Regions from separate parts of the Glaciimonas sp. PCH181 genome, predicted to be linked through region 2. Evidence: predicted binding sites of a transcription regulator. Region 2 holds the regulator's gene; each other region holds the start of a gene.
The links. The regulator sigma-54, encoded in region 2, starts transcription at its own class of promoters, with help from an activator protein. The targets are predictions, from matches to a motif close to TGGCANGNAANCTGCTTT.
Positions count from the first base shown of each region.

Region 1 (3,305 bases), on a different contig from region 2:
ATGCTGAGAAGCACAGGTATGGGTTAGCCAGTGGATCTGGGAAACGGGCTTCAACGCGACGACCTTTTGGGTTCGAAACGTGTGGAATACGGATCGAAGCAGAACGGTTACGCGCTGAGTAAGCCAGCTTGACCGGTGCTTCGTAACCTGGAACCAAACGCTTGTAAGAGTTAGTGCCTGGGTTAGTAATCGCGTTCAGTGCTTTTGCATGCTTGATGATACCGCCAATGTAGTACAGGGCGAATTCCGACAAACCTGCATAGCCGTCGCCTGCGAACAGGTTCTTGCCATCTTTCCATACGGATTGGTGAACGTGCATACCGGAGCCGTTATCGCCAACGATAGGCTTAGGCATGAAAGTAGCCGTTTTGCCATAGGTGTGCGCAACGTTCCAGACCACGTATTTCAGATTTTGGGTCCAGTCAGCGCGCTCTACCAATGTCGAAAACTTGGTGCCGATTTCATTTTGACCAGCGCCAGCGACTTCGTGGTGATGCACTTCAACCGGGATACCGAGGGATTCCAGGATCAGACACATTTCCGAACGCATATCTTGGAAGCTGTCGACTGGTGGTACTGGGAAGTAACCGCCTTTGACTGTTGGACGATGACCTGTATTGCCGTTTGGCAGCTTGGCACCAGTGCTCCATGACGCTTCTTCCGAACCGATCTTGACGAACGAACCCGACATGTCGGATGCATCCCAACGGACGCTGTCGAAAATGAAGAATTCTGGCTCTGGGCCGAAGTAAGCAGTGTCGCCCATGCCGGACGATTTCAGATACGCTTCAGCGCGCTTGGCGATCGAGCGTGGATCACGGTCGTAACCTTTGCCATCCGATGGTTCGATGACGTCACATTGCATGAACAATGTGGTTTCTTCCATGAATGGATCGATATTGGCGGTGTTTGGATCTGGAATCAGGATCATGTCTGATGCTTCGATACCCTTCCAGCCAGCAATTGAAGAACCATCAAAAGCATGACCGGACTCAAACTTGTCCATATCAAAATGGGAAACAGGGACAGTTACGTGCTGCTCCTTGCCTCTGGTATCAGCAAAGCGAAAATCAACGAACTTTACTTCGTTGTCTTTGACCATCTTCAAGACTTCTGCGGCCGTCATTGCCATGTGAAACTCCTAGTATCAGAAAGTAGTGCTACCGTTGTCGATAAGTTTAAATAGATGCAAAATATTGCTGTCTTTGGTGCAAATACGTGTACCGGGGAACCGCCGAATTTTACACCCGACTATTACACGCTAGCCGCGCATGCGCGATCCAACAACCCACCGATACCACAAGAAAACAATCCAACTGAATTCAACGGGGAATGATAGCAGAATCCATGCCACCATCCGCCACTCCGCGATTGCTTATTCGCTGAGCGTATTTGCTTGATTGAGCAGCACATTGCAGCGATAAAGCGGCCCAAGGTACCAATTTGGGAGCAGGAATGGTTTATTTAGCGCTCCATCGTAGGGCGCGATAGGATTTAGGCACCAATTTAGTGCGATAAATAATTCCAATAACTTATTTGCCCTATATTAGTGCGCAACACTAATCCGAATTTTATCGACTTCTTTTTTCGGTCTTATAATACATTTCATCGCTTACCTTCAAAACGCCCCTCTATCAGGAGATTCAATATGCCTACTGCCGCAGAACTGCTCGAGATTGGCCGTCAACGTGGCCAAACCGGTAAATTGCCCTACGCCGGGGCACTCACGCCTGCAGAAACCTACGCGCTTCTGCAAGCTAATCCAGGCGCAATATTGGTCGATGTGCGCACCAATGCCGAACGCGATTGGGTCGGACGCGTCGCGATTAACGAAAAACAACACGCCGCAGTGCAATGGACGCAATATCCAGGCGGCGCGCCAAATCCTAACTTTCTGAGCCAATTAGCGCAAATCGCTGAGAAAGGAACGATTCTGGTATTTCTTTGCCGTTCTGGCGTGCGCTCGCAACATGCTGCGACGCTGGCCAGCCAACACGGATATAGCAACAGTTTTGATATTCTGGAGGGATTTGAAGGTAATAAAGATGCGGACGGACATCGTAAAACTGTCGGTGGATGGTGCAAGGCGGGCTTGCCTTGGACGGGCGCTTAAACTGCATTCTTTTAAACCGTCAGCTGCATAAAACACACTCGCCTTATATGACAACGTCGCCCGCTAATTTCGAGGGCGACGTTCATATTGCAAAGCTGCTAAACAGTCAGCGCGTGCAAGCAGGAGAATGCGGATAAGCAATGTCGTAAACTCTTTAAACCGGGATTTTGCGTGCAGCTAATCCACATCTGCGCGCACATTAATTACTTAGTGTCCTATAGCTCTGTCATCCACGGTCCGCATTTGATGCGCTTGTCTATACGCATCCAGGGTTTTGCCTTCACTTCTGGCAACCCGTGCCTGTACTAAGGGGTCATCATAACGATTCATCATAGATTGGTCGGTGCCAGGGATAGGGATCATGACAGGTGCAGCAGACGGCATCATTGGTGCTGATGAATCCATCGGTGCTGTGGAATCCATAGGCGGCATGGGAGCCATTGGTTGTGCCATAGGCGCCATTCCTGGAGCAGTATCACTCGACGGATCTGGTGCCGTTGTCTGGGCTACAGCGGCAGTGGCACAAACTGCAATGGCAGAGGCCAGTAATAGGTTGCGTAACGTTAGCATAAGAACTCCTTAAAAATGAAGCATCGCCTTCCAAAATAAGGGATGCAGGACACGGAGAATCAAGAATCCGCGATGGCAGGCTAATACGCCGTGCGTATGCAGAAATGCAAAACAGGCTCCTGATAGACCGCGCCTCAAAAAATAAAGTTCAATGCTTATTTGAAAAACGTGATTAGAAACAATTGCTTACAAACCCAATACAGTAGCCATTCGGCTACAAAACACTGTTGTTTTGATTACCGGTTTGCAAGTTTTATAACCACCGATTTGCGGGCTTTTAGCGCGTCAGAGATGCAATCGCAACACGTGCTGCAGCCAGATCCCAAGCGGCGTGACCGACGGTTTTAAAGACCGGCAACGGCGTGGTTTCAGGCCACGGTTGTTGCACGATTTCCGGCAACTCACGGACCGCCGACCAATCAATTTTCGCTTGCAATAAATCCCCTGCTTCGTGTTTGGCGCCGGCTAAATAATCTACGACAACGGTGCGTGAATGTAACAGTTCCGCCGGAAATTCGACCATATCCGGCTTGAACGCACCGACACCGATTGCCAACGTATTGGCGCCGATATCCGCAGGAATTACCGCTGTGCGCGACGTCGTTAAAGCAATCACAACATC
Region 1 covers NZ_PYFP01000001.1:2,454,469-2,457,773, forward strand. Annotated here, with positions in the region: gene glnA (type I glutamate--ammonia ligase) at 1-1,132, opposite strand, end outside; gene C7W93_RS11220 (rhodanese-like domain-containing protein) at 1,649-2,113, shown strand; gene C7W93_RS11230 (delta(1)-pyrroline-2-carboxylate reductase family protein) at 2,961-3,305, opposite strand, start outside.
Region 1: a site for sigma-54 is predicted at 1,336-1,353, ahead of glnA (type I glutamate--ammonia ligase). Genes of this name have one in related genera too.

Region 2 (3,305 bases):
GGCTTTGTCGTTATCTGGTGGTGAGCGCCGTCGCGTAGAAATCGCCCGCGCTTTAGCCACCAATCCCCGTTTCGTATTGCTCGATGAGCCATTCGCAGGGATAGATCCGATTGCCGTAATCGAAATTCAGCGCATCGTGCGATTCTTGAAAGAGCGTGGGATCGGCGTCCTGATTACCGACCATAACGTGCGGGAAACGCTCGGCATTTGTGACCGGGCGTACATCATCAACCAGGGTAGCGTGCTGGCCAGCGGCAGTCCAGACGACATCATCGCCAACGAATCGGTGCGACGCGTTTATCTGGGTGAACATTTCCGCATGTAACTGAATACAGGAATACTGAGGAATCCCCAGCACACATGAAACAATCCCTCCAACTCCGCACCTCGCAACATCTGGCGCTGACACCACAGTTGCAGCAATCTATACGATTGTTGCAATTGTCTACGCTGGAACTGCATCAGGAACTGGAACACATCCTCTCGGACAATCCGTTGCTGGAACGGCTTGACGACCCTCTTGATAACTCTGTCAGGTTGTTAGCGGACGGCGCAATCAACTCGACGGCTTCGACGATGGATGCACCAACCGGCGATAGTGAAGTCAGCAGTTCACCAACAGAGCCGGAAGGCGGCGGTGAAACTCAAGAGGCTGGCGACAATAGCCAGGACAGCGCTAACAATGACAGCGAATGGAGTTTCGACGACGTTGCGCGCACTTCCAAAGCCCCGGACGACGAAGATGCCAGGCCGCAGTTGGAAGCTTATGAAACGACCTTGCGCGAACATTTGCTGAAGCAAATGCGTGAAACTGTGGATCAGCATCGCGACCGCGCATTGATCGAATTAATCATCGATGCGCTGGACGAGAATGGTTATCTGGAAGAGCCGCTGGAAGATATTCATGCCCGTCTTCCAGAGGAATTAGACATCGAAGTCGAAGAGCTATCAATGGCTCTGAAGATGGTGCAGAGCTTTGACCCGACTGGTGTGGGTGCTCGCAATGCTGCCGAATGTCTATCTCTGCAAATTAAAGCATTTCCGAAAGTAGCTTTCGTCACACGTCGTCTGGCATTAATTATTGTGCAAGATTATCTGGCCTTATTTGCACAACGCGATTTTAATAAAATCAAAAAAGCGCTCGATTGCGACGACGAAGATTTACGTGAAGCACAAGTAGTTATCAAGCAATGCAATCCTCATCCAGGCGCTACTTTTGCGGGCAGCGCCTCGGATTATGTGGTGCCGGACGTGATTGTCAGACGTACAAAAAATGGTTGGCAAGTCATGCTTAATAATGACGTTATGCCAAGACTGCGTGTAAACGCCCTCTATGCCAATATTCTGAAGCAAGGTAAAAGCGAAGGATCGCTGGGATCGCAGTTGCAAGAGGCGAAGTGGTTGATCAAAAATATGCGTCAACGCTTCGATACCATCCTGCGCGTGGCGCAAGCAATTGTAGAACGTCAACGGAATTTCTTCTCACACGGCGCGGTCGCGATGCGGCCGCTTGTGTTGCGCGAAATAGCTGATACACTAGGATTACACGAAAGTACTATCTCTCGTGTGACCACTCAGAAATACATGCTCACCCCTCACGGGATGTTCGAATTAAAGTATTTCTTCGGTAGCCATGTTGCTACAGAGGCAGGTGGAGAGGCTTCCTCTACAGCGATACGGGCGTTAATCAAACAACTGATAGGAGCGGAAGATTCTAAAAGTCCTTTCTCTGACAGCAAGATTGCCGATATGCTCGCGGAACAAGGTATGGTAGTTGCACGTCGTACGGTCGCAAAATATCGCGAAGCATTAAGAATTCCGCCAGTCAATTTGCGTAAATCTCTTTAGCTGTTTGTATGTATGCACAACCGTCGCTGTGTCCTGACTGACCGATTCATAATGAATTGATCATCCCAAGTCCGAACCGCCAACGACATACTTCATAGGAGCGCTGTATGAATTTCACAATTAGTGGGCATCACCTCGACGTAACTCCCGCCATTCGCGAACACGTGCTAAGCAAATTGGAGCGTATCAAGCGCCATTTCGATCAGGTCATAGATATTAGTGTGATCCTGACTATCGACAAAATCACAGAGAAAGAAAAACGCCAGAAAGCCGAAATTAATTTGCGCGTAAAAGGCAAAGACCTGCATGCTGAAAGCATTGCGCATGACCTTTACGCCGCCATTGACTTGCTGATCGACAAGCTTGATCGTCAAGTAATTAAATATAAGGATAAACTGCAGAACCACCAACATTCCGCGATTAAACATTTGCCCGAGGATGCACCTATCCCGGCTACGTAATGTTGTGAGGTCTAAGTCAATGCAAGTGTGTCTCAAGAATCATTGAGAAAATACTAAACTGACAAACGAGCAAGGGCGCAGTTAATGCGCCCTTTGTTATTGGAAAATCACTTTAATTACCTATATTATTTGGATAATTTTCAGCATGATTTTTTTGCTGATTGTTTAGCCTCATCTCATCAATGAGGCTTTCATTTCTCTGGCAGCCGGATTACTGTTTCAGTGCACCAAATACCTTGCCAATAATGGCACTTCCCGCGCCAACCGGATCGCGACGAATCGCCTTCTCTTCTTCCCCGATCATATAAAACAAACCATCCAGTGCACGTTGAGTGACGTAGCCCTCAACCGTGGCGGCCTGCCCTGGCACTAATCCTGTTTTACTGACCATGCCCATCGTTGCGTTATATTGTGCTGAGACGCCATTCTGGTCTGTAATTTTTTTCACTATCGGCAAAAATTTCACTTCCAGAGGTGCCGCCGTTTTCTGCTTGAAAAAATCCGTCACCGATGTCTCACCGCCACTCAAAATATTTTTTGCGTCCGTGATCGACATCGATTTCACTGCATTCAATAGCAAAGGTTTAGCCAGTGGCACGGCGGATTCTGCCGCATGATTCATCGACAAAACCAAATCATCCAATTGCTGCCCTTTCCCTGTCATTCTCAAGAGCGGACGCGCCTGCTCCAACACGCCTGGTAATCCAATTTTTACTTTATCGTTATTCAAAAATCCATTTTCAACACCGAGTTTAGAGACCGCAACAGTTGCACCTTTATCCAGTGCCGCCTTCAATCCAGAACTGGCATCCTGATTGCTCAAATCGGCTAAAGAAAATGCAAATGCAGTAGAAGAAATGAGAGCGCCGATCAAACCCAGACTACAAACGGGTTGGAAGTGAAATTTCATGGATGACTCCTTAAAAAAGTTGAATAACCCGCGTCTGAATTATCGCCACGGCAACAATTACAGATGACCCTCATCGACCAGAAATA
Region 2 covers NZ_PYFP01000002.1:832,326-835,630, forward strand. Annotated here, with positions in the region: gene lptB (LPS export ABC transporter ATP-binding protein) at 1-325, shown strand, start outside; gene C7W93_RS16880 (RNA polymerase factor sigma-54) at 361-1,848, shown strand; gene hpf (ribosome hibernation-promoting factor, HPF/YfiA family) at 1,956-2,309, shown strand; gene C7W93_RS16890 (DUF4197 domain-containing protein) at 2,521-3,219, opposite strand; gene C7W93_RS16895 (deoxyguanosinetriphosphate triphosphohydrolase) at 3,277-3,305, opposite strand, start outside.

Region 3 (3,305 bases), on a different contig from region 2:
AATCCACTAATTAACAAGCCAATCGGTATGCCGTTCCAAAGAATCAAATCCAGAAATAGGTTGTGAGATTGAAAGAAAAGCATACCAAGATCAGGATGCTCATTTGCAACCTGATATTGCGCATGCGTCAGCTGCCCCCATCCATATCCAAAAAGAGATTGGTGCTGTACTGCATCAATAAACATGCGCCAAACCTGCGGTCGGGCCCCGATCAGATAACGCTCCGCTAAATCTCGATTCCCTTCGAATAATAAAGAATCAATTATCCAAGGGAGATTAATGACGCACGCGATGAAATACAATCCCAATCCAATGGCAGTTGCGAGCATACGTTTGGATCTTAAAAACCACGCCCACAGCAATAGCGCAGCTAGAATAACAAAAACATTCAACCATCCAGTTCGGGATTGCGTAAGCGCTACACCCAATAAAAGAAAGCAGGTCATCAAGATAGCTACAGGGGCCGAGAGTTGCCGTCGCTTAAATCCCCAGGCAGACGCGAGCATTCCCAAAATAAGTAGCGTAGCAAATTGATTGGGTTGTCCTAAATTCGCTCCTGGACGAAAATCATTCGATTTTAAAATCCAAATATCGAACCCGTCAAAGCGCAATAGTTGATGCAACTGAAAGTACATAGAAATCAGCGCCGCGATGCCGATTCCTAAAAACAAAAAATCAGCACACTCCCCGTTTGCGGCTTTCTCCCATCGCGTTCCCGCCAATAAAGCCAAAAGCAGACCAGTCAAATAGATAGAATTGATCCATGCAACTCCCCAGAAAGGCAACATGCCAAAAAAGAATTGCGCAATAGGAATAAAAATCAAGACCGCAACTACAATTTCGGGCCAATGCCACTCGTTCCGCTCACGCAACCTTAGCAGCAAGATCGTCATGCCAACCATTGTTAAAACAATTGAGGCCCAGGCGTCGCTGTGAAAGGTCGTCCACGGTGGGTAATGATTAGGCAAAAGCCAGGTACATGACAATGCTAAGGAAGCAATCACCATCCAAAAAGGACTGATAACTTTTTTGTTCAAAGACATATATTTGAGTATCTTCTGATGACACTGCTCTGCCCATATTGTCCGACAAAGAGTTCAATTGACAGGTCTGGATATAACGAGGCGGTCGCGATCAATGGCACATACCCAATAGAGGCAAAAGTAAAAACTCAAAAAGACCTGCCATCATTCGCCTTAAAATTAAAAAGCCTCACAACGTGAGGCTTTTTAAACGCGAATCAAAATTTCATGTAAAGAAACTGATTACTTGCAGCTAGCCGGACGATAATTTGTTGCAATGGTTCCACCGCATGTCCAGGTTAACACACCGTTACCGGCATCAGTCGGTGTCAAAGTGATAGTTTTCCCGCTGATATTAGTTTCAGCCGTAGTCGCCTGGACGGTGATAGTTCCACCGGATTGCCCCAAACTAGCTACATAAGTTGTTGCCATGGGAGTCAAAACTAATGATGCAGCTGATGGAAAAGCCCCATTGACTTGCCAATACTCAGCAATCTGAGTCTTTCCACTTGATGCAGCCAAGATCAGTTCAGTTACCTTTGCACGCACTGTGTAGTCTTTATAAGCTGGCAGCGCAATAGCAGCCAAGATACCAATGATGGCAACAACGATCATCAATTCGATCAGCGTGAAACCTTTTTGTGCTTGTGTTGATGTACGACGGATAAATTTGTTCATGCAAAACTCCCATTGGATTCGGTTGGAACTACCCCCACCATAAAGCAGTTAGCGTGCCAACCTCCAAACACCGCCCAACGGCTTAAAACCAAACCGTTTACTCCCAAAAAATCGACAAAATTCGTCTACGTGTACACCCACCTGACCAAAATCGTCACCCATCCTTGCAAATTAAGAATGCAAAAATCGTTACTTCCTTAATTGAATACTATTAACAAATAATCGAACTGGACACCTAGTCCAAGGAACGATGTTATCGGATTGTAAGACTCAAGCCCTCGCATCCACCTGCAATTCAGCTCTTGCGCTGATACAATGCTGCACTACCTGCTAGCCATATATTAAGCGTAAATTAATAAAATACGCCTCTAGCCGCCCCACTTTGATTGCGAATAACCCACTGCCATGACGCCGCCACTACTACCCCCATCCCCCAGCGAAATTCTGAGCCTAGCCGCCATGCCCGATGAACATCCCATGTCCGGCAGTTTATTTATGGTGGTCGCCCCATCGGGCGCTGGGAAATCAACATTGGTGAATGCTTTATTGGCGCAAGAACCAGAAATTAAGCTCTCGATCTCCTACACCACCCGCCCGCCACGACCTAAGGAAAAAAATGGTCGGGAATACCATTTCACTTCTATCGAGGATTTCCGTGCCCGGCATAAGCAGGGCGAATTTCTTGAATGGGCTGAAGTCCACGGCAATTATTATGGGACTTCGCGTTTGTCGATTGGTGAGCAGATGCAAGCTGGCACTGATGTGTTGTTAGAAATCGACTGGCAAGGTGCGCAACAGGTTAAGAAACAATTCCCGCATGCGGTGGGTATTTTTATACTGCCGCCGTCCATCGCGGCATTAGAAGATCGGTTAAAGAAGCGCGGGCAGGATGAGCCGCAAGTGATTACGCGCAGGATTCTGGCGGCAGGCGGGGAAATCGCCCATGCCCCTGAGTCTGAGTATGTTATTATCAACCAAGAATTTTCCTCTGCTTTGTCAGAACTGACCGCGATTGTTAAAGCAACTCGCTGCCGCTTCTCCCAACAAGCAGTACGTAATGCATCCTTATTTGCGCAACTTGGCATTCATGCCAACTTAAGCTAACACTTGGTTAACCTTGCTGACAACGACGATAAAACGACGCTGTTGCGAAATTGACAATTATTGTTTTTCGGAGAATGTATGGCCCGTATTACCATTGAAGATTGCATTAAACACATCCCTAACCGCTTTCAATTGACTCTTTCCGCAACTTATCGCGCACGTCAACTACTCCAAGGCCATACTGCTAAAGTAGATGCAAAAGATAAACCGACTGTTATCGCTCTGCGTGAAATCGCTGCTGGTAAAGTTGGCATTGAAATGCTAAAAAAGGTACCGGGTTAATCGTTCACATACTGCGGCTGCTGTCTATACTGTATGAACCTGACTCCTCCAGATTCGACCTTACCATCAGCCGCTCCTGTAAAACGAGCCGTATTGCCTCGCGCTGTCAAAATTAGTAAGCCTGCACCATCTGATCAGCCAACGCCCCATGTGGGCGTTGCATCGATCACCCACCTGACCACCAAACTTGCCGAATACCTGAATCCTTCCGAACTGAAG
Region 3 covers NZ_PYFP01000001.1:113,419-116,723, reverse strand. Annotated here, with positions in the region: gene C7W93_RS00500 (PglL family O-oligosaccharyltransferase) at 1-1,043, opposite strand, end outside; gene C7W93_RS00495 (pilin) at 1,266-1,700, opposite strand; gene gmk (guanylate kinase) at 2,160-2,804, shown strand; gene rpoZ (DNA-directed RNA polymerase subunit omega) at 2,883-3,086, shown strand; gene C7W93_RS00480 (bifunctional (p)ppGpp synthetase/guanosine-3',5'-bis(diphosphate) 3'-pyrophosphohydrolase) at 3,120-3,305, shown strand, end outside.
Region 3: a site for sigma-54 is predicted at 1,742-1,759, ahead of C7W93_RS00495 (pilin). Genes of this name have one in related genera too.